DNA from 2 places in the Halodesulfovibrio sp. genome. Region 2 is predicted to be linked to the other one. Evidence: riboswitches for the same ligand, from Rfam matches in the RefSeq annotation. Region 2 holds a riboswitch; the other holds the start of a gene.

Region 1 (12,482 bases), on a different contig from region 2:
TCCAGCCCAGAACACCTATTCACGAAATCACACCTGACAGGCATGGTAGCATTTGATATATCCATAGCATGTTTCGTCCTTTTACTACCCCTATTGAAGATATAGCCATCATCTTCGGACATGAACGCACCCGCAGCGACGGTCAGAAAAGAATATATTCCATCGCTGGGGTACGAATTTCACCAGATGCCAAGACCAGCACCTTCACCTCACACATTCGCTCAGATAAATTACGCGCACGAGAGTATGCCCATTCTCAACTTAGCGAAGCACAGTTAAAAAAAGCACCGGACGAAATAACGGCATCGGGTCATTTACAAGACTTTCTCGAAGGGGTGGACCATATTATAGGATATGTTCCCAATGGACATATCATCTCCCTTGAGCCGCTCTGCAACAATGAACGCATTATTGATGCCGCTCTGCTGGCAGATTACTTCATGCCGTGGACTGGTGCGGCTACAGCAAAATCCCTATGGGAATATTTAAACAAGCAGGAGCGCAAAAAGGTAAGCTTTTCAGCAATGGAAGGTGCTGAACTATGCGTTGATCTGCTCAAGCATGTATTCGGCACTGTTCTCAACGACACATCATACCCTGCGGCGAGCACGCTGCGCTACTACTTACGGGCAAGCAACACGCTTTTCGGTACTTTTTGCTGTCACATGCTGGAACATTACAGCGATTATTTCGGACAATCCCTCATTACTCCGGCAAGTAGACCGGAAACTGCCGATTGGGAGCAATTTTTAGACACTGTTCCGAAGCAGAACAAGGAAACACCACGACGCGAAGCTTTCACGAAGCTGCCGGAAAACGAGATTCAACAACTGTTCGATCAGCTTGCTCATAAACGTAAAGGCTACAGTGTACGTCAGCCTCAAGTAGACTACGCTACCAACGTTGCACATGCCATAAATTCTAACGCTGTCGCCTGTATTGAGGCAGGAACAGGCACTGGCAAAACGTTAGGCTACCTGCTCCCTGTAATGGAGTTTCTTAAGCGCAATCCTTCCCAACGGGTTGCTATTGCCACTTATACTAAAAGCTTACAAAAGCAACTGTACGGTAACGAACTGAACGCCTGCCGTGAACTTTTTGGGCAATATAAGGATATCCCCGTTGCGCTCATTAAAGGGAAATCTAACTATGTGTGTGCGCACAAATTAAATGACATTCTTTCCCCGCTTCTTGATGGGATAGAACTCCTCTCATGGCTGTATTTTGCCAACATTTGCTATAACTACCGTATTGCAGATTTAGATGACGTGACGCCACGCATGCGAGCCTACTTTGATGAAGGTCGTACCCTGAGCAATATTGCGCAAGAAGTATCGGCGGGCAATGGATGTTTCAGCACCCACAAACAATGCCCCGGAAATATTGTTACTGCGGAAGCTGCCCAATCACGGCTGGTCATTACAAACCACAATAAGCTTGTGCTCATGGAAAATGACACACTCTTGAGCGGACTTTTTACGCATTGCATCATCGACGAAGCAAATCATTTTGAAGACGCAGTGCGCACGACATTAAGCCCAGAAGTATCTACATCTGACATTTTTTTCTACTGCAAATACCTGCGTGAGCAGTGCCGCAAACTTATACATGCCAGATCCATTTCGGAGATAATAGAGCATCAGGCAGAAGCGGTTGTCAGTGAAATTGCGTATGCAGTAACCAAAATGAATGCACTGCGGGATCAGTTCAAACAGATGAATCAGTCTGCCGCATATGGGGCTGTTCCTGTAACGCCTGCCCATGCAGCCTTCACAGAAGGTGATGCCGCAAAAGATCTTGCTATTTTGAACAAGCACCTCAAGCGCATTCACGAATTATCGGCATTTTTCACTGGTAAAAAGGCAAAAGATCTTCCCCTCGGCTACAAAACTATCTCCCGTTGCCGCACAATGCGAACATTATTGCAGGATGTTTGCACAAACCTTGATCTGATACGAAAAGGTCTGCACGAGGACGGCACATGGAAGTCTGTTCATGTTTTCCCGCGTAACTGGCTGTTATGCGGTGGACAAGTCTACATGGGAGCGTTCATCCGTGAGTCCATCATCAAACATCTCGATACAATGGTACTCACATCTGCCACACTCACCCACCAATCCAGTTTTACTCCGTATCGGCGTTCGCTGGGACTTGGTAAAGCAGACAGAGTGCCTTTTGCAGATGAAGAAGCACCGCAAAAGCCGTGTTTCGTTGCCCGCATAGCTCCACCTTTTACACCGGACTACTCTCTTGTCGTCCCTTCAGACGCACCGAGCGGTTTATATGACCAAAAAAAGCTGTGGCTGGAATACACGTTGAAGGTCTTGCCAAAACTCATTGAATACAATGACGGCGCAACCCTTGTTCTTTGTGCAAGCTATGAGGATTTAGAAGCGCTCCGTAAAAGTCTGGAAAATACATACGACGGTAACTACCCCCTCCTTTTTCAGAGAAAAGGAGAGCCAGCAACCGCACTTATCGAAGAGTTTCGAACAACCCGCGAAAGTGTCCTGTTCGGCGTAGAAACATTCTGGCATGGTGTAGATTTTCCAGGAAAAACACTTACTCAAGTTGTGATTACCCGCTTGCCCTTCCCTGCGCCCAACTCACCACTTATGGATGCCCGAAAGCGTTTTCTGCCAGAGGCAGCCTTCTGGGATCGTTACCGCTACGAAACTGCTATAAAATTCAGACAAGGAACTGGCAGACTCATTCGACGCGAGACCGACTCAGGAGTTGTTGTGGTGCTCGACAACAGGTTACTGCGCAATCAACGCCTTGCACCATGCGCTGTCATTCAAGGAATGCGCAACATACCGGCGCGGCATCGTGGCAAAGGATGGAAAAACAAACCATAACCTTTCAAAATTTATCTGGACAAGGGAGCACTGCCCCCTTGTCCTTATTTACTACGCAAAGCTAGTTATTCTTTTTCTCTCAACTGAGGCTTATCAGAAGCTTTTTTACACATGTTCTCGTATGCATGCGTAAAAAGCTTATTCAAGTCACCCATTGAACTCATACCGCTCATCTGTCCTGCAAGATATCCATGCAGAAAACCACGCTCGTATGAAAAAACTTTGGCTAAATCCATTTCGGTTGCTTTTGGGTTCTGCTTTTTAAATAACGCTTCCCCCTCAGTGAAGTATTGCTTTGCAACGGCATTTTTACGCATTTCAAGCGCAAGGTATCCGCACTGAATTTTATTCTTATAATTTCCTGCAACGGGAGCATTACTCATTTCTTTTGGAGCAGCCACAGCAACCTGCGCAACGAGCATTAAGCTCATTGCCAGTAACAATACTCGCATATCTTTTTCCTTATTTTTATAATGACGATACATTGAGACATTACGCCACACGCATGTCCCATCATATACGCAATGCTGTCATTTTTTATCCCTGCCAAGGCTGGCGGCTACGACTAGCACGTACAAAAAACAATCGCACTATATAGCGAACCACTGCAAAAAGCATATTCTTTTCGTAGTTAAATCGTAGCGCACGGAATGATCATCAATCAGGGTATAACAACATGACTCTGATTTCCCAGACAGCCTTCGCAGAGAAGTGACAACATTTTCTTTTACGCTCTATACTCATTTTTTTAAAAGCACATTCGCAATTATCTATAATAACACCACATCTACATGTAACCGTTTCATACCCTCTTTTTCTGTAACTCAAGTCACAGTTTACAGGGCTTTGAGCGGTATTTTACGGACGCTCAAAGGCTGCTTTTTTTGCTAACTCACCGGATTAGAACACGTAAGTGCAAAAAAGGTACATCGAATTTGTGCGTAAAAAAAATATATAAATGAATCTGGATAATTATCTTGTGAATTAGGTGTGGATTTGCCCTCGTTTAGAAACTCACTACTTGATGCTAAAGAGCCTTTTTGATAGCTCTTTGCCACCCAAAGAATACTTCCTTCAGGAGCCGAAAGGCGCAAAGGAAATCCGGTCAAAAATCCGGTGCGGTCCTGCCGCTGTAATCTTGCCAGTCTTCTCAAAGACTATCGCCCACACGGTATATGAAGCAAGAAAGCCAGCTCCCTTCCTGAAGTCTACCGGCACAAACGTGCTGCCGGTATAATTCAAATAATCCATAACCTGTGCCTGCGTATATTGGGGTTCCGCCGCAGTATACACATCCCAGGCTGTTAGATGTCGAATTGCTTCGCAACGCATGCGTTCTTTTCGTGTGCCTTTCTTTTGCCATGCACTTTTTATGACGTCGGAGTTGTAATGCCTAAACAGATTCTCAAGCGCGACGGTTGTATTGAAACCTGGTCCCTCGAACGAATTGCCCAAGCGATCCTTAAAGCACTCAAAAGCAGTGGCATCAAAGACCCACTTCTTTCTAAACGCCTTGCACGCAAGGTTGAGGAAAAACTTGCCAATGTAGAAGCTCCAGAGCAAGAACAAGTACAAGATACTGTGCAACAAGTGCTTATGGAAGCTCGCTTGTATGCAGTAGCTGAGCGTTACATCATTTACCGTGAAAAACGCCGTGAAATGCGTACACAAAATCAGGCATACTTTGACGTATCCAGCATGATTGAAAGCTACCTTGACCGCAGTGACTGGCGCGTTAATGAAAACTCCAACATGGGGCATTCATTCCAAGGTCTTATTCTTCACATGGCTGGTTCCGTTCAGGCTCGTTACGTGCTTGAAAAATATCCGGAAGAAATCCGTCAGGCTCATACTCACGGTTACTTCCACATTCACGATCTTTCCTTCGGTCTTGCAGGCTACTGCTCCGGCTGGAGTCTCCGCGATCTGTTGCTTGAAGGCTTCAACCTTGAAGGTCGCTGTTGTTCTGCTCCTGCAAAACACTTCGACTCTGCGTGCGGTCAGATTGTAAACTTCCTCGGAACATTGCAGAACGAATGGTCCGGTGCACAGGCGTTCAACAACGTTGATACATACCTTGCACCATTTATCCGCAACGATAACCTTGACTACCCTACCGTTCGTCAGCAGATTCAGAAACTTGTTTACAACCTGAACACCACTTCCCGTTGGGGCGGTCAAAGCCCGTTCACCAACTTTACCTTCGATATGGTTGTTCCTGCACACATTGCTAACGAACCAATCATTATCGGCGGCGCGTTCCAAGACTCCACATACGGTGACTACCAGAAAGAAATGGATATGATTAACCGTGCATTCCTCGAGGTTATGCTCGAAGGTGACGCAGATGGTCGTATCTTCTCTTTCCCAATTCCTACATACAACGTTACCAAAGACTTTGACTGGGATTCCAAACCAGCTCAGCTTCTGATGGAACTTACAGCTAAATACGGCGTTCCGTATTTCCAGAACTTCATCAACTCCGATCTTAATCCGGAAGATGTTCGTTCCATGTGCTGCCGTCTGCAAATGGATCTTCGCGAAATCCGCAAAAAGACTGGTGGTCTTTTCGGTGCTGGCGACCTCACCGGCTCCATCGGTGTTGTTACTCTGAACTTGCCTAAACTTGCCTACCTTGCACACAATGAAGAAGATTTCCTCGACCTCGTTGAAGAATATGCAGAAATGGCAAAAGAATCTCTCGAGTTCAAACGCAAACTTTGCGAAAAGAACCTCGATGCTGGCATGTTCCCGTTCTCTCGTCGTTACCTCAAAAACGGATACAAAGGTCACTTCTCCACCATCGGTCTTATCGGTGGTCACGAAGCATGCCTCAACCTGCTCGGAAAAGGTATCGAAACAGAAAGCGGTCTGCGCCTCATGCGTCGTGTACTCAACCACCTGCGCGCTCTTACAGTGCGTTTTCAGGAAGAGACAGGCAACCTGTACAACCTTGAAGCAACACCGGGTGAAGGCACTTGTTACCGTCTGGCTAAAACAGACAAAGACCTTTACGCAGACATCGTTTCTGCCGGTAGTGAAGTTCCGTACTACACCAACTCCACTCTGCTCCCTGTAGGTCTTACTCAGGACGTTTTCTACGCTCTTGAGCACCAGAACGAGCTGCAAACCCTGTACAATGGTGGTACTGTATTCCACTCCTTCCTCGGCGAAGCTGTACCGGAACCGGAAAGCGTAAAGAATTTCCTCATCAAAGCGATGAGCAATACTAAAATTCCTTACATTTCCGTAACGCCTACCTTCTCCATTTGTAAGGAACACGGCTACATCAACGGCGAACACTTCAACTGCCCGACATGTGGCAGCGAAGCAGAAGTATACACCCGCGTTGTAGGGTACTACCGTCCAGTAAAACGCTGGAACAAAGGTAAGCAGGAAGAATACCGCGAACGTCAGGAATACGCACTGTCTGCGGTAACTGATTGCTGCTGCGGCAACTAGTCTGCGCGTACGATACTATCAATAAAAAAGCCGTTCTGCTTATGCAGAACGGCTTTTCTTGTATAATCGGCAGGGATAAAAATCTAAAGGACAGCCTAGTTCTTCAAACTATGAATAGGCGCAGGAATGCGACCGCCAAGTTTAATAAACGGCTCTGCATTTCCACCCGGTACAGCCATAATTTTCGCTTCGCCAAGCAGACCGCCGAAGGAAACATTTTCGCCGACACCTTTACCCGGAACCGGAATAATTCGTACAGCTGTTGTTTTGCTGTTAATCATGCCGATTGCCATTTCATCTGCAATGATACCGGAAAGAGTCGAGGCTGTGGTATCCCCCGGAACTGCAACCATATCAAGACCTACAGAACAAACGCTGGTCATGGCTTCAAGCTTTTCCATAGTCAATGCACCGGATGCAGCAGCCGCAGCGATACTGGAATCTTCGGACACAGGAATAAACGCGCCAGAAAGACCACCGACATGTGATGATGCAAACGCACCACCTTTTTTCACTGCATCGTTGAGCATAGCAAGAACCGCAGTGGAACCCGGTGCACCAATAGAAGAGAGTCCGACAGCTTCAAAAATCTCACCGACAGAGTCACCCACTTCCGGAGTCGGAGCTAATGACAAGTCCGCCACACCAAAAGGAAGTCCGAGACGCTCTGCCACTTCTTTACCGATGATTTCACCGACACGGGTTACTTTAAACGCAGTTCGCTTAATAACTTCGGCGATGTCGCCAAGGCTGTTCGCACTGCCATCCTGCACGGCACGATCAATAGCTTTTTTAACAACACCGGGACCGGAAACACCCACATTGATAACTGCTTCCGGCTCACCCACACCAAGGTAGGCTCCCGCCATAAACGGTACATCTTGCGGAATATTGGCAAAGACAACAAGCTTTGCACAGCCAAGACCGTCTGAATCTGCCGTGCGCGCTGCGATATCTTTAATTCGCTGCCCCATAAGTGCAACCGCATCCATATTGATACCGCTACGTGACGATGCAACGTTAATAGACGAGCAAACACGTTGTGTCACTGCCAGTGCTTCCGGCAGGGAATCAATCAAGGCACGGTCGCCCTTGGTCATACCTTTTTCTACAAGCGCACCAAAACCACCGAGGAAATCAACACCCGCTTCCTGTGCAGCTTCATCAAGCACCTGACACGCCTTAACCATCTGTTCCGGCGTAAAAGAAGAACATACAACACCCATCGGGCTTACGCTGATACGTTTATTAACGATTGGAATCCCGTACTTGTCGCCCACCTCATTACACGTAGCCACAAGTTTTTGAGAATAATGTCTGATCTTGGTGCGAACTCTATCTGCAAACACGTCAAAGTCGTGACTTGCACAGTCAAAAAGGCTGACACCAAGCGTAACAGTACGAACATCCAAGTGCTCATTTCGGAGCATAGCTAAAGTACTGAGTACTTCACGATCTGAAAGCATCTTTTTTCCTTATAAAATGATGTACACAAAAACTCATCTTATACAGCTGCGACAATCAAGTAATGATTGTACCACATCTGAGCTACACAGGTTGCACCCTGTGCACCGCTTCGAAAATATCCCTATGCTGAACGCTCACCCGCAGCGAAAGCTCTTCCGCTTTGGTATTCAGCGCACCACGTAAAGCTGCAAGCTCTACAGAACCGGGGACAGTTACCTCAAAAACAATAAGAGCATGTCCATCCGGCTGATCTTTAGGAACAATAGCTTTCAGGTTGGCAATATTCACATTAAACTCACCAAGAATACCTGAAATTGCAGCAACCAGCCCTTTCTGGTCAGGGCCATCCACACTTACCACAAATGGCTGTGGATTTTCAGCAGACCAGCTTCTACCATCATAAAGGCGCGCTGTAACACTAAGGTCAATCTGTCGCTCAGTAAGTCCCTTCACCAGTGATTCTTGCAACGCTTCAACAGTGCACCCGTCCGGCATCTCAGCTATGACGATTGCAGCAAATTCACTATGCAGAATAGTTTGACTTACTTCATTAATATTGCATTCCAACCCTGTTAGCAGGCTGGATACCGCATGTACGACTCCCGGACCATCTTTGCCGAGAAATGATACAACTACCTTTTTCATATTTTGCACTCCAAACATATAGATACCGGAAGATTGATAGGCTCACACAATTATGTCAAGCCTGACAAAAGATAGTAGCCACACAGAACCATAGATAGCAGCTGTTTTACTACACAAGCAAGCTTCATCTCTTTTCACTACCCTACGTAGTCGGAACAGCCATATCCGCACAAGCATTTTTTAACAAAACAACACGCTGTATTTTATATATATTTTATATTAACAACAAAGCGTACATATTGGCTGACCAAGCCATGATATTTCAAATCACGCAAAGGATATTCGCATGAAAAAGATCGGGTTGATAGGCGGAATGAGCTGGGAGTCTACTGTTACATACTACCGACTACTCAATGAAGGCGTGCGTGAACGGCTCGGCGGTTTGCATTCATGTCGTATTCTTATGGAAAGTGTTGATTTTTCAGAATACGAAACACTGATGCAAAAAGATGACTGGGAAGGAATCGGCAATAAGCTCACACAAACTGCACTCAATACCGAGGCAGCTGGTGCGGATATGCTTCTTATCGGCGCGAACACTATGCATATGGCAGCTGACACGGTTCAGAGTTCATTAGAAATTCCTCTCATCCATATTGCTGACGCTATCGCAGAAAAGGCAAAAGAGCTTAATGTACAGAAGCTTGGCTTGCTTGGCACTACATTCACTATGGAAAAAGATTTTATCACCCGACCTCTTACAGAAAAATACGGGCTAGACGTTCTTATTCCTGATGAAAAAGCACGGACAGTTATCCACGATAGTATCTTTAATGAATTTTGTTACGGAAAATTCATTAGCAGCACTCGTGAAAAATACATCCGTATAATTCAGCAGCTTGAGCGTGATGGCGCTGAGGCAATTATCCTAGGCTGTACTGAAATAGCCCTGCTCGTTAAGCCGACAGATTGCAATATACCACTTATTGATACGGTACAGGCACATGTTGATGCTGCTCTCAACGCAGCGCTCGGTGAATAAAAACGCTTATAACATCTTATTCTGTCAGCATATTTGAAAAACAAAAAAGCCACGCTTTCAAGCGTGGCTTTTTGCATCTATAACTATCAATAAATTAGTGACATCCGCAGGAAGCACCATGCTGATTTCCACGCCCGACATACTGCCTACCCACAAGGATAAGTAATAAAATCGCAGATACATAGGCGATAATTCCATGCTGATGCGCTTCGACATCATTAATCCATGAAAAAACTGAAAGACCAAGTTTTGCGTACAACCAGTTCACGGCAAGACCAAGAATGACGGATGTTACCGCAATGGAACTTACGTAAATAAAGGCTACACGTTTACCGAGAGTCTGCGCTACGACAGTGATGGTTGCAGCGTTTGTTGCTGGTCCTGCTAACAGAAACACCAACGCACCACCCGGAGAAAGTCCTTTAAGTGCCAATGCGGCGGCAATAGGTGTCGATGCCGTTGCACAGACGTACATAGGCACACCAATGACTACCATTAGAATCATACTCAAAAGTCCGTCACCCACATATTCCTGAAAGAATGTAACCGGCAGGAATGTAGAGACAACAGCAGCGATAAGTATACCAATCAACAGCCATTTTCCGATATCAGCAACCAGCTCTCCAAAAGCGAACTGCATACCGGTCATAAATTTTTCTGTAAACTTTGACCCAGTGGATTTTGAAGAACAACAGCCAGAAGTGCACTCTTCTTTCTTTAAGGTCGTCGGTGCGAAATTAAGCGGAGTGAACTCCACTTTGCCCGGTTTTGGTTTTTCGGGAAACATATCAACCAGTGTTCCAGCAGTCAGTGCGGATATAAATGCTGCCACCGGACGGACAATAGTCATAATAGGGTCAAGCAACGCGTAGGTAATCGCTATTGAATCCACTCCGGTTTCGGGAGTAGAGATCATAAACGATGTCGTTGCTCCCTTACTTGCACCCTGTTGACGCAGTCCCGCTGCTGCCGGAATAACCCCGCAGGAACAAAGCGGTAAGGGAACGCCGAACATAGACGCCTTAACAACTGCCCCTTTTTTATTGCTACCAAGGTGGCGGGCAACAAAGTCATCCGGCAAAAATCCTTTAAGAAGCCCTGCGACAAAGAAACCGAAAAGAACGTATGGTGCGGCTTCAAGCAGTATGTCCCATACTTCGGCAAAGTATTGTATTACAATTTCCATAGTTACCTCTGAAAAAGCATTACACATGAATACGTGTTCATATGTAATTAAAACAGAAGGCTCAGCCGGTCAAGATTGAAAAAAATTATTTTTGAAAATAGGATTCAATTAAACAAAAAAAGGACATCAAAAATGATGTCCTTTTTAAATGATAACAATCTGAATCTATTATAGAAAAAGAGAGTACCGCGTCATACAAGATTACTGCTGCAACGCCATTTATTTACCAAAACAACACTGCAACATGCAGACTAGCCATCAATCTGAAAGGACATCAAAGGTGATGTCCTTTCGATACCTATAGTCATAACAGGCTCCGTCTACTTATTGACACATGATGAGCTTTGTAAACTCAATCCGCTGTCATTCTTCTGAGCGCGGCATTATAATACACTACGCAAGCATAGCTAAAGCAGCACTTAACTCAGCATTCAACCTGTTTTGTACACCAGATCGAACAAGTGGAGATGAGGTTACAAATTCAGTATGACGCTGTGCATAAACATTCTTAATAAATGTTTCCTGCATTTCTTCTGAGAAGCCGCCTGTTTCGCCAAATGCTTTTGCAAATATTTTCACAGCCCCACGAGGACCATGCTGCAAAGAGGTGGAAAGCAGAACTTCTTCCATAGCTGTACTCATGGAATCAATATTCATTTTTTCCTGCACAACACGAGCTACCGGCGTAAAATAGCGTGACTGCATAAATGCATCCTGCATTTTTTCAAACCGTACAGGGTCAATATTGGCTACTTCTTGCCAAGCTGTCGGCATTTCACCCTGCTTGGAACCAGTATTTATTTCGCCCGCTGCCCGCAGATGCAATGAGATATCTGAGGCATGCGTATCAAGATACGTCAAAAAATCGTCCATTGTTCCACGTGCAGAAGAGAACTGGTACTTACCGTACGAAGTTCCGCCTGTTGCATCGTATCCAATAGCACCAATATTTCCGGCTGCTCCAGATTCAAACATTGCTGCTAACGATCCGCGAACATTGGTTTTACCAATAATCACATTTTCAGCTTCATGCTGTTCGCTATCGTCGCTTGAAGCACTGTCAGAAGCTTGAACAACCGTTTCAAGATCACCACGAACGACTTCGCGGCTCATCATTCCTTCTAAATTAAATGCAACACCAGCGGCAGAAGCTGTTTCGAGCTGATTTTTTTCAGCTGCTTCTGTCAGCATTTTGAGTGCATTACTTAAAACATTCGGCTTAACAGCTGAAATGTCTATAAAGTTTGCAAGTTGAGAAACATTTCCTAGGTTCGTTTTTGCAGATGAAACCTGCTCTGTACCAAGCAATCCATAGTATGGAGATTGAATAGGTAGAACAGAATTTCCGGCAGACGAAGACGATGCCATCGCGTCTGCAATTTGCTGCGGTTCTCTAAGCAAGGCTTCAAAACGGCTTACACCATTGTTTTGTGCAGCATTATCAAGTTTACTCGCACCTGTGCGCCGTTTTGACTGCTGCAGGACTCCCTGCACCTGCGCCATAGAAATCTGGGTCACAGACATAGTTTTCCTCCTAAAGCTCCCCCGAGCTTGACAACGTACTCACGTTATTAAGCAAGTAAAATGCCAACCTTTTAGACTCGTTATAATCCGTGGCTTCCCAGAGGGGCGAGAGTACGTACTCACTGCTGTAATCCAAAACTTTGTCAATAATTTGAAAGTAATTTACTAAAAATGGATGCAACACATCGCAAGCAACATTCCTTCAGTCTGTATCATTCCCAAGCTGTGTACTTTTTGTAATATAGAAGCAATGGCAATCCGTTCTCCAATTTTGCATTGATCTTCAGGAAGATATGCTGTCCGTATTCAGATTTTAGAAAATCGACACTTGACGCTGACAGCATTTGCCGTATCTTCC
Region 2 (12,482 bases):
ATGTGTGTTCACATCTCCATATATAGAGAGTACTTTTGTAACTTGTATATATTACTAAAAAACACTATGAGTTTAAAAAATGTTACCAAATGCACCATAATTGTAAATTTCTACCATTTTTTATTTATACAAGTTAATAAACAAGAATGGATTATTACAATATATTTTGCAGGTAACACAAAAAACTCACACAAAAAAACAAAAATAAATCTTAATATAGAATGAAAGAATAAATTGTAACTGCACATTTTTTAATTTTGATACAGTAAAAAATATTTTTCGTTTTCTTTATGTAAATGCAGACCTAATTTTCCGTACATTTTGCATAATGTCACGTTTCAAAACTCAAATTCACGCTTGCAATATATTTTTTCTATATTCGTCATTGTATATAGAAACTGAAAATACAATTCTGCTCTCATAATATTATTTTCACTATAACAAAAAACTTGCCTTACGTTGATTTTTAAATAAGGTAAGCCTCTATATACGTTGGTAACTTTTCTATTGACTTAACGTCATAAACTTGACAGTCATTAGCCTGAAGGGGATGCGTTAGCAGGGGGACGTAATTAATCGGAGAGGAAATGAGTCTTAACAAACTTGGAACAATTGGACAGTCTGCTGCCATGCAAGACGTGTTCGGTGTTCTGGCTAAAGTAGCCCCAACAGACAGCACAGTATTAGTTACTGGCGAGTCTGGCACTGGTAAAGAATTACTGGTGCGTTCCCTGCATGCAAATAGTACCCGTAACAATGCCCCGTTTGTTCCTATAAACTGCGGTGCAATTCCACGCGACCTTCTTGAATCCGAGCTCTTCGGTCATGAAAAAGGTGCGTTCACACATGCCATTCGTTCTCGTCCCGGTCGCTTTGAACTAGCAGACGGTGGAACGATTTTTCTAGATGAAATTGGTGAAATGGACCTGACACTTCAGGTCAAAATTTTACGAGTTTTACAAGAAAAAGAAATCGAACGAGTCGGTGGCTCCACCATTAAAAATGTTGATGTACGTATAGTTGCAGCAACAAACCGTGATTTAGAAAGCGAAGTTAAAGCTGGTCGATTTAGAGAAGACCTTTATTACCGCCTGAACGTTATCCCCCTGCAACTACCTGCATTACGGGAGCGTGGCGGCGATATTTTATTACTTTGTGAACACTTTTTACAAAAGTTCAGCGAAAAACAACAACGCTCACGACTCACACTATCTCAGGATACGCGCAAAATTCTTGCCGCATACAGCTGGCCAGGAAACGTGCGTGAACTGGAAAACTTTATGGAACGCATGACTATTTTGTGCGATGCCAATGTTATTACACCAGCCGATTTACCACCAAAAATATTAGACGAAGTTGGTGTTGTCGCAGAACTTCCTGAGCCGGTTTCTCCAGACCCTGTGCGTCAGCAGCAGGTCGGATTCCAGTGGCCATGTATTCAAGACTTAAATGACCAAAAGCTTCCGCTTAAAGATTTCCTTGATACTGTTGAAGAAAAACTCCTGCTCGAAGCGCTTCAGCAAGCAAACGGTATCAAAAATCAGGCAGCCGAAATATTGGGCGTCAAACGCACAACTTTAATTGAAAAGCTTAAAAAGAAAAAAATTGATTAATTTTTTAAGTATGTTGCAAAATAATACAAACAAGATTATCCAATTAACGTTTCTTGCGTCTTTTTCTTGCACATTAATTGCACTGAGATAGCTGTGATAAAATATATACGTTCCAGACATATCTGGCTCATAATAGCAGCAGGTTTTTTGTCAGTTGTAGTACCGGCTAAAACCCAAGCTGCCTCTTGGTATTGGGGCAAACATCCAACGTTTGAGCGCCTTGTTATTTCTTTTGACACTCCAGTCAAAAATTTTACGCTTTCTCGTACCGGAAGTAATGAGCTGACATTTGTCACGCCTCAGCATACGCAGGCTGTTAAAGTATTTAACCCAATCAAAAATGGGAACCGCATTAGTACTGCCAAATATTTAGCTGCTCCAAAGCACGGTACTAAAAAGTTACTTATCCGTACTAAAGTAACGTCGTTCCGCTATAAAACAAGCCGATCAAGCAATAATAAAATTGCAATTGACATCTATCCTGACTCCAAAGGCAAATTTACCCCTGCATCATCTCAGCAGAAATCTGCTTCAGGCAAACAAGCTCCTAAAAAAGCTCAGGCTGCGCCTGTTGCAGCGTCACCAAAAGCGCAGCAATCTGCCGCATCACCCATCAAAGCGGGATCGAACCGTAATAAAGAAAAACGTCCTTTCTACTCACCGAAAAACGTTTTCCGTTCCCGTGTAAACTCCGGTGGACCTGACAACTGGGTTGCAAAACCTTCTACAGCAGAACCTGCTCAAGATGCACCTGTGCAGCCTCAATCAGTACAAAGTGCACCAGTAGCTCCTGCCAAACAAAGCAGACCATCGAACGCTCCAGTAAAAAAAGTACAGCCTTCACCGAGTGCAACTAAAGAGCCAATGCCTCCAGTGGGCAACATCTCTGTTCCAGAAAAGAAGTTGGAAAAAGTTGTCAGCACGGAAAAAGAAGAAACTGAAGTTATTTGGGTAGACAAAAACGGCAACAAAGTTGCACCACCGCCTAGTCCTAGCCACCTACTTAAGCTCGCTAAAATGGCGCTTAATAACGGTGTGTACGATGAAGCCCTTGAAAGCTACAAAGAACTCAAGCGGGTTCCGACCCTAACCAAGAAAGAACGTGCTGATGTTCTGGATGGTATTGCTGATACAACATACGCAATGGGCAAGGACAGCCTGCCAGAAAATTACGAAAAAATTATTGCTGCTACCACAGAAGCAATGAACTTTGACCTTAAAAGTCCTAAGGTTCCTAGCTACCTGTTGCGTCTTGGCTATACTAACCTTAAAATAGGTAATGTGCGCGAAGCTGGTGCGTATTTTAACATCCTGCGCCACAACCACCCTAAAGATGATCTGGTACCATCTACCTACTACTATTGGGGTGAACATTACTTTAAAGAAAAAGAATGGCAGAAAGCTGCGGATAATTTCCAATACATTGTACAGAAATATCCAGACACTAAATTCGTGCGCGAAGCTGGTGTCGGGCTTGCAAAGTCTTTGTACCAACTTGCCTACTACGAGCAGGCTTACCAAATTGTTGACTACGTTAAAAAACGTTGGCCGCGCTTCTATCTCGACTATCCGCCATTCCTGAGTCAAATGGGTGATGTTGCGTATCGTCTCGGTAAACCGGATGAAGCACGTACGCACTATTGGACATACTACAACATTGATCCTGATGGTGACGATGCCGATATGGTTCTTGCCCGTCTCGGTGATATTTATCTCGAAACTGAAGAATTTGAAGCTGCACGTGAAATTTACGAAGAAGCAGTACGCAAGTTTCCAGATCGTGACGGTGGTCTTGTATCGCTCATGCGTCTTGCAGAAGAAGGCAAATACGATACTCCGACAATTTCAGATATGTTCTCAGTGTTTGATAAGCCATACAGCTTAAAGCCACTTGAGATTTATTCTAAAATTATTACGGAGCATTCCGAAAGTAAAATTGCTCCACTTGCAAGATTAAAAAAAGCTATCTGGTACTTGTGGAACAACCAGCATCCTGAAGCTCTTGCAACGGCTTCAGCATTTAAAGAAAAATACCCGAATCATGTGCTGATTCCACGTGTCAAAGAAGTTGCCATGCGCTCCTTCAGTATTTTGACTGCAAACAACATTAAAGAAGAAAACTACGAGAAAATTCTACAAATATGGGACGACTTCCCTATTGTACACAATCAGGAGCCACAACTTACTCCTGAAAGCCGTGTTGCGCTCGCTCTTTCTATGTGGAAAAAAGATAAACCGAGCAAAGCGCTGGAAATTCTTGATCCTTTCTTCCAGAACCTCAAAGTGCCTCAATATTCAGAAATGGGCTTAAGCCTCGCACTTTCAGTATTCGTCGATAATGAACAGTGGAACGGTATCATTGAGCTGGCGCGCCGCATTGAGTTATGGGAACTTAACAAAGAAAGTAGAGACCAACTCGACTACGCAGTGGCTCTGGCATACGAAAACCTCAATGATCCAGAAAAAGCCGTTAACTTATGGGCTCGACTCAAAAAAGTTGAAGATATGCCGCGGAGCAAAGAAGCGTATATCAACTACTTCCTTGCACGAGATGCCGAAAGGCGCGAAGACTTTGAGCTAGCATACAAGCTTAGCCTCGAAGCATTACGCACCTTTAAAGAAATTGCGGCTAAAGACCCAGAAAAAGCTGACACAAGTAAAATCAGAGATCTGCTTAATTCACTTGTAGACATTACCGAACGAACAGGACGCTCTGACGATGCACTTGAGTGGGCAAGAGAACTCGCAATAGCCGTACCGGAAGGCGATCCGGGATATCCGGCAATGCGGTACAGAATTGCTACCCTATACAAAAAGACAGGCGATACTGCGAAGTGGAAAGATATTCTTACCCAGTTAGTTGCAGCAGACCCTAAGTCCCTGTACGGCAGAATGGCGACATCCGACCTCAATACATATGGTCTTTCAAATGATGCATCATCCTACTCTCCTACAGGAAATCTATAAATTGTAGGAATAAGCCGACGCAAAGCCTTTGAAGGAGTGCCTGATGAATACAGCCGGAACAACCGCTGCTACTCGTACACCTGTTGTTGCAGGGCAGTTTTATACTGCAAGCGCACAAAAGCTCCGTGAAGAAGTAGAAGCATATCTGCAACGTGGTATCAAACGCAGTGCCCGTACTCTTCTTGCAATGGCTCCACACGCTGGCTACATGTACTCCGGTCAAACCGCTGGCTGTACCTTCGGCTCATCCAACCTTTCGAATACAATATATCTCCTCGGCCCGAATCATACGGGTCGAGGAGCACCGATATCCGTATGGAGTGGCGGCAGCTGGGAAACTCCTCTCGGGGCAGTTCCTATAGACATGCATGCACGCGACCAGCTGTTGGCAGCAAATTCTTTTTTTGAAGCTGACACACTGGCACACATAGGTGAACACTCTCTCGAAGTACTCTTGCCTTTCATTCAAATTGCAGCACCAAAAGCACGTATTGTTCCGGTAGCAATTGCCACCAGCAATCAAGAAACACTTGCATTCGCAGGTACAGTGCTTGCCAGCGCGCTTCAGCAAAATCCTGACAGCTGCATTGTTGTCAGCTCAGATATGAGCCACTACGTCTCTGCGGAAGCTGCAAAAAAAATGGACACGCTCGCACTTTCTTATGTTCAGTCAATTGACGCACAAGGGCTTCTTTCCACGGTTGTCCGAAACAACATAAGCATGTGCGGTGTACTCCCGATGACTGTCGGTCTTATCGCCTGCGAAGCACTGGGAGCAACACAGGCTGAAATTGTAGAATATACAAATTCCGGCGCTGTCACAGGCGATTCATCACAAGTTGTCGGGTACGCAGGCGCTATAATCGACCGCCCATAGCAAGCGCAAAATCGCCATTGCCATGTGCTTGCGGGGTGCGTATTGTGCCCCTATGTCGACACCCGCTTCCATCCAATCTTCCCGTCATATCCACGTCCGCCCTTCTCAGAAGGACGAAACTGACGTGCGTAGTTTTTTTGATAATGCTGTGGAGGGAATGTTTCGCAAAGCCCGTAACGGGCGTTTTCTTCTCGTCAATCCGGCGCTGGCAAAAATATTTGCCTATGCATCTCCCGGTGAAATGATCCGCAACTTCCCTGTTGATAAAGACAAGGTAACACTTGATGCTGCACGATTTTTAGATCTGCTGACCGAGCTAAAAAATAGAGGCGAAGTTAGAAATTTTGAAATGCAATTTCGCCGTCGCGACGGTCTGCTCATGTGGGTACTTATCAACGCCCGAACCGTGTACACTGTAAAAGGTTCCATCAAATACTATGAAGGAACTCTTGTTGATATCACCGAGCGTAAAGATGCAGAAACAGAGCAAGCCATCATAGACGAGCAGATTCGTCAGTCACAACGTATGGAGGCTATAGGAATTGTTGCCGGAGGTATTGCATCAGACTTCAGCACACTCATCCGCCCAATTGTGAGCAGCACAGAATCTGCACTCAAACAAAGTTCGGGCAATGAACAGGTACAACGGAATCTCAATACAATTTTGGGTTCTGCCAATAGTGCGATGGCTCTCATTAAGCAATTTCAAACCATCAGCAGACAGGGAAAAGGTGAAATGCGTCCTACGACCATGCAACCTGTTCTTACAGAAGCTATTGGCGATTTCCGTTCTACCCTGCCTACCCACATCCAACTTTTTGAAGAGATCAGCGCGAATAATCGGACAGTACTTGCCGATGCGGGACAGATACGACAGGTCATCGATAATTTGCTAGAAAATGCGCTACTGTCAATTCACACCGAAGGGCGCATTACTGTACGCATGGCAGAAGTAGAATTTGATGAGCGCACAGGAGCATTCCGAGCCGACCTTATCCCCGGGAAATATCTTCGAATTACCGTTCAAGATTCAGGTGTCGGTATTCCTGAACAACTTCTTCCAAGAATTTTTGATCCATTTTTTACCACTCGCGGGCACGAAGATGCACAAGGGTTGGGGCTTGCAGTTGCTCACGGTATAGCCCGTGCGCATGATGGTGGTATTACCGTGTTATCCGAAGAAGGACTTGGCTCTACCTTCTGTTTGTATATCCCGTTTTACGATCAGGAAATTGACCAATCACTTCCTATTGCCCCGTCTCCAAGATTAGGGAGCGAACGTATTTTGCTTGTCTCACCTGAAGAACAAGAAATCCGGAAATGGAGAAGCCTGCTCGTTCCCCTTGGGTACCGTATTGAGGCTGTTTCCGGCAGCGTAGAGGCACTACGACTTTTCCTTGAATCACCTGATTCCTTTGACTTAATCATTTCGACATTTGCAATGCCTCAAATGAACGGACTTGAATTTGCGCGCATCCTGCTGGGAGTGCACCCGTCAACACGTCTGGTTTTATGCGCTGACCCAACAGACCCGATAACAAGCGAGATTGCACTGGAAGCAGGAGTACCGACGCTGGCACATAAGCCATTGAACACCAATAGAATTTTTCAGCTTGTGCAATCTGCACTGGAAGACCATCAGGAGTAGGGTATGGCGCGCGTTCTTATTATCGATCACGACCCTGTTTTTTCCGAAACATTAGCTTCGATTGTTACCGGTCTTGGACATCGAAGCAAGCAGGCTAAATCTCTTGCGGAAGCCTTTGCATCCGGTCGCAAACACGACACAGACATCGTATACCTTAATACACAGCTCCCAGATGGAAACGGTCTGCTAGCGATTGCGCAACTCAACGCCATGCGCGGCCATCCTGAAATTATTGTCATGACAGGAACACCGACTCCTGACGGAGCAGAAAAAGCAATCCGCAACGGAGCATGGGACTATGTCGAAAAACAAAGCGCCATTGATCGCATGGTGCTTCCGCTTATTCGTGCCATTGACTACAGGGGCAAACGTCCCGCCCGCAATGGATCTGTAAAACTCAAACGCAGCGGGATTATCGGTAATAGTGCCGGTATCAAAAAATGCCTTTCACTTGTGGCGGAAGCCGCATCCTCTGATGCATCTGCATTACTTCTTGGTGAAACAGGGGTAGGTAAAGAAGTTTTTGCCCGTGCCGTGCACGAAAACAGTCTTCGTGCAAATGGTCCTTTTGTGGCGGTGGACTGTGCATCCATGTCTCGAACTCTCGCAAGTTCTATCTTATTCGGACACCAGAAAGGAGCCTTTACAGGAGCAGACAAAGATAGAGAAGGACTTGTAGCGCAAGCCCACAACGGTACGCTTTTTCTTGATGAAGTAGGTGAACTGCCGCTGGCTATGCAGAAAATTTTCCTTCGAGTATTGCAGGAACATCGATTCCGCCCTGTGGGAGCACGTACAGAAAAAACATCAGATTTCAGATTAATTTGTGCAACAAACAGAAATCTGGATGAGATGGTTGCCCGCGGAACCTTCCGTAGCGACCTGCTTTTCCGAATCCGCACCGTGGTTATGGCTCTTCCGCCTCTTCGTGACAGAACCGACGACCTCCCGCATCTTATTGAGCACTATGTGAAACAACTCTGCGGAAAATACGGCATGCCAGCCAAAGGCATTTCTCCAGACTTGCTTGACCTAGCCAAGGAATACTCATGGCCGGGAAATGTTCGAGAGCTGATACATACTCTGGAACGTGCTGTACTAGCAGCCAAAGAAACGCCTAAAATTTTTAGCCGTCACCTTCCCGATCATATCCGCATCAATATTGCGCGCGCTGCAGCTGACAAGACCCAGCAGGAAATTAAAGCCCTTACCGAAAGCAACCAAGTTCCGTTGCACCAAGGTGCGTCTTGTAGCATCAGCGAATTAGAAAATGCCCCTGATAACTATACAGCAAGGCTGGCAACTTCACCTGTGGAGCAAACACGTCCATCAATACAGGGGCGAACTCCTGTGCAAGCAAGTTCTTCTAATGGTAATCCCGAAGAAGAACGTGCTCTTGTTGCTGCCGCTGAAACGATTCAAGCAGATAGCAACACACATCGCACAAAAGAAGTCGTCATCGTCCAGTCTTCACCACGCTTTGACACACGCAATGAAATACCTATTTCCGAGATTACGGACAAAATACCTTACATTTCCGCAATTCCGGACAAGAAAAATTCAAGCAATACAATCAAACCCTTCTTTGAGTTTCGAGATGAAATCTTTGAAAATTACCTTCAACATCTTATGATGTTATCGGGAGGAAAGGTTGCTACAGCTTGCAAACTATCCGGTCTTTCAAGATCGTATCTGTACGATTTGCTCAAAAAATACCCTGTTAAAAAATAAGCAACTACACATAGATGTCCTCGTTTTAGGATAGAGCACATAAGTTTTGTCCGCTATTACGGACAAAACTTCCGCATTCACGGACAATCGATCTACTTTTTCGACTTTTTCACAAAGAAAACCGTTATCATTTATAATAAATAATATTTTCATCAGTTTTATCAATCTATTATCACACATGGCATGGTTCTTGGTATATAGCCACCAGTGCAGGAGAAATGGTCTGCTCCTGAAAAGAAATTTCCTCCGAGTGTCGGACAAAGTTTGGCGGAAATACTTTTTTCGTACCGGCGAAAGCTATCCGGTTTCCTTGATCGCTTAGTCGATTGAAAAATACGCGCTACAGCTTGCTGTAGCGCGATTTTTTATACCTATCGTACACCCCAACCTTCGGCATTCCGTAACAAACGGCAGCCAATGTTACCTTGTGCACTGATTATCTGACGACTTGAAATTACTCTTTGGGTGGCGTACCACCACCGCAAGGAGAAACCATGTCTCAAGCAACTACCTTTCCCACCTCACGCAAACGCAAACCAAAACGATCTGCTAAGGCGCTCATCATCGCTGCACTATGTTCACTGACCGCGCTTGCTGTCATACTTACAAACGACCCAAGCCTACTTTCATGGGGCAAAGCATGGCCGGGACTTATTCGCCCATTATTGAGGATGCTCTGTTTTCTCGGGATAGGACTCGTTGTAGGTATCGCTGTTGAGGGAATGGGATGGGCACCGCTTCTTGCCACTCTGGTTCGTCCAGTTATGCGCTTCGGAAATCTTAAAGATGAATCCGGCGCAGCATTCACCACTGCTTTTTTTTCTGGAACAGCGGCAAACACTATGCTCATGACATTCTGGAAGGAAAATAAAATTTCTTTGCAGGAGATGAAACTAAGTTATCTCATTAACACAGGGCTTCCAGTCTTTCTTCTCCATCTTCCGACGACTTTTTTCATCATAGTACCAATGACGCGCACTGCGGGAATAATCTACCTCTCTCTTAACGGTCTTGCTGCACTGATACGCACAATTGGTCTACTCATATGGACACGAATTACATTTGCGCCGCATAAAACGGATAACGAAATAACCGACCAGCCTGCCAATCGAAAAACCTCCGCAGCTAAAATTTTAAGCGCATTTCGCAGACGATTCACTCGCATCTGCACTGTCACGGCTCCTGTCTATTTCCTTATATATGCACTAAACCAAGCTGGCATGTTTGAATATTTACGAACATCCGCAGCTGGCTGGGTTACATCCGCCTACCTACCTGTAGAAGCAGTCAGCGTTGTAGTCTTTGCAGTAGCTGCTGAATTTACAACTGGTATTGCTGCTGCGGGAGCGCTGCTGGATGGCGGTTCGTTAACAACAACGCAACTAGTTCTTGCCCTTGTTCTTGGAACAATTGTTGCCACTCCTATTCGCGCCCTGCGACACCAACTGCCATCTCAAACTGGTGTATTTACATTTAAGATCGGTTTTCCCATGCTTTTGATGAGTCAGCTTTTACGTATCAGCAGCCTTATCTGCGTAACAATCCTCTATCTTTGGATTGCAAGTTAACAATATCACTGCTTGACCGCACAAATTCATTGCGTGTAAAGTGCCGCACTTCAGGTGCTCAAAAAGCCTAATAGGGAATCCCGTGCAAATCGGGAGCGGTCCCGCCGCCGTAAGTTCTATCTAATCTTTATCCACGCTGTACCACTGGCTCTGCCGGGAAGGTCGGATAAAGAGGAACGAGCCGGAAGACCTGCCTGAAAACTGTAGATATTCATGAATATTACCTACGAAAGTTCCTGCCTTACATTTCGTCCGGTGTGAATATCAGGCTCGATTTTGCAAACACGGGGTCTTGTTCTGCAAAACACTCTTCGCTATCGGTGCGTCATGCACCGCTCTGCGCCATATACCCCGCCCCAAACGTTGGAGGCTTTTGCCATGATCCGCAGTCGTTCTTTACGACTCATGCTCGCTGTCGCTCTTGTTTTTAGTTTATCTCTCCCTGCCTTTGCTGGACACGGAGAAGCTAAAGAATGTAAAAAGGGCATTTTACTTGTTGCATTTGGCACATCTGTACCTGAAGCTCGTGTTTCTCTGGATAATATTGGTGAAGAAGTTGCCAAAGCATTTCCTGATACAGAAATCCGCTGGGCTTACTCTGCTGCAATCATCCGTAATAAAATTAAACGTACCGAAAAAATGATTGTACCTTCCCCTGCTGCTGCTCTTGCACAGATGGGTGATGAAGGCTTTACACATGTTGTTGTACAGTCCTTGCACACAATTCCTGGTCAGGAATTTTCTGACATTCTTGAAACAGCTTCTGCATTCAATGGCATGCCTAAAGGCATCAGTCACATTGAAGTTGGTGCACCGCTGATGCACACTCCAGCAGACCTTGCTTCTATGTCCAAAATTTTACCTACACTTGTTCCTGCTGCCCGTAAAAAAAATGAAGCAGTTATCTTTATGGGACACGGCACACACGATCCGGGCAACATTTACTACCCTGGTCTTGCTACATACCTTCAGGAACAGGATTCTAATATGTATGTTGGCACTGTAGAAGGCTACCCAGCTCTCGACAACATCATTCCTACCCTGAAAGCTAAAGGCATCAAAAAAGTTTGGCTCATGCCTCTCATGTCTGTTGCTGGTGACCACGCACACAACGACATGGCTGGTCCAGAAGACGACAGCTGGAAATCTATTCTTACTAAAGAAGGATTCAATGTTACAACTGTACTGAAAGGTACAGGCGAATACGATGCTGTTGTTGCACAGTGGGTTGCACACTTGAAAGAGGCGTTTAGCGCTCTGTAATTATGACTAGTTCAGCAGACATTGCGCAACGTCGTGCACGTCGATGCATTCTTTTTTCCAGCATTGCTGCTTGCGCTTGTGTAGTGTCTGCTGTTCTGGCTTCTTCGTATGGCCCGCTCAACATCCCGTTGGGGCAGGTATTCCATACACTCGCAGAACACCTTTTTCCTGTCGGCATCTCCGGTGAAACCACTAATGCCATCGTTGTTTGGGAAATTCGGTTCAGTCGAATTATTCTTTCGCTACTGATAGGAAGCGGGCTGGCTGTTTCCGGCACAGTCTTCCAAGGCATTTTGCGCAACCCACTGGCTGATCCGTTCACTATCGGAGTATCCAGTGGAGCAGCTTTCGGTGCTTCTGTTGCTATATTTTTTGGATTGTCCGGTTCCATACCGTATCTTGCGGGAATAGGTATTATCCCTCTTGCGGCACTCACAGGTGCGTTACTCGCTCTTGCAGCAGTTATCACACTTGGCAGCATGGGAGGACAACTCAAACGCGATGCGCTTGTACTAGCCGGAGTGGTTGTCGCAACATTTCTCGCAGCGCTTATCTCGCTCGTCAAATCACTTGATGAAGATTCAGTCGCATCTATTGTGTTCTGGATTATGGGCAGTCTGCAAGGAAGAAGCTGGCAGCATGTGCAGCTCATTCTACCGTGGTACACCTTAGGGGTTGCAATCATCTGGAGGTTTTCTCGCGAGCTGGACATCTTAGCTCTTGGTGAAACGCAAGCTCAACAGTTAGGCATGAATGCCAGCCGCGTCCGCTTATGGCTTCTTGTAGGGGCAAGCATGATTACCGGCGCATCCGTC

What was found. Region 2 has a riboswitch for cobalamin ahead of N4A56_RS10190 (sirohydrochlorin cobaltochelatase). Riboswitches for the same ligand answer to the same signal wherever they lie in the genome.
Region 1: another riboswitch for cobalamin. It lies ahead of N4A56_RS06380 (ribonucleoside triphosphate reductase); the one in region 2 lies ahead of N4A56_RS10190 (sirohydrochlorin cobaltochelatase).

What each region holds. Positions count from the first base shown of each region.
Region 1 is NZ_JAOARI010000017.1:195,106-207,587, forward strand. Features, by position in the region: gene N4A56_RS06370 (ATP-dependent DNA helicase) at 69-2,858, shown strand; gene N4A56_RS06375 (hypothetical protein) at 2,924-3,310, opposite strand; cobalamin riboswitch at 3,918-4,078, shown strand; gene N4A56_RS06380 (ribonucleoside triphosphate reductase) at 4,248-6,320, shown strand; gene N4A56_RS06385 (PFL family protein) at 6,416-7,786, opposite strand; gene N4A56_RS06390 (ACT domain-containing protein) at 7,869-8,432, opposite strand; gene N4A56_RS06395 (aspartate/glutamate racemase family protein) at 8,719-9,414, shown strand; gene N4A56_RS06400 (SO_0444 family Cu/Zn efflux transporter) at 9,509-10,600, opposite strand; gene N4A56_RS06405 (hypothetical protein) at 10,994-12,124, opposite strand.
Region 2 is NZ_JAOARI010000027.1:3,636-16,117, forward strand. Features, by position in the region: gene N4A56_RS10160 (sigma-54 dependent transcriptional regulator) at 588-1,613, shown strand; gene N4A56_RS10165 (tetratricopeptide repeat protein) at 1,761-4,580, shown strand; gene amrB (AmmeMemoRadiSam system protein B) at 4,624-5,457, shown strand; gene N4A56_RS10175 (ATP-binding protein) at 5,510-7,105, shown strand; gene N4A56_RS10180 (sigma-54 dependent transcriptional regulator) at 7,109-8,836, shown strand; gene N4A56_RS10185 (nucleoside recognition domain-containing protein) at 9,331-10,404, shown strand; cobalamin riboswitch at 10,440-10,617, shown strand; gene N4A56_RS10190 (sirohydrochlorin cobaltochelatase) at 10,783-11,667, shown strand; gene N4A56_RS10195 (iron ABC transporter permease) at 11,670-12,482, shown strand, end outside.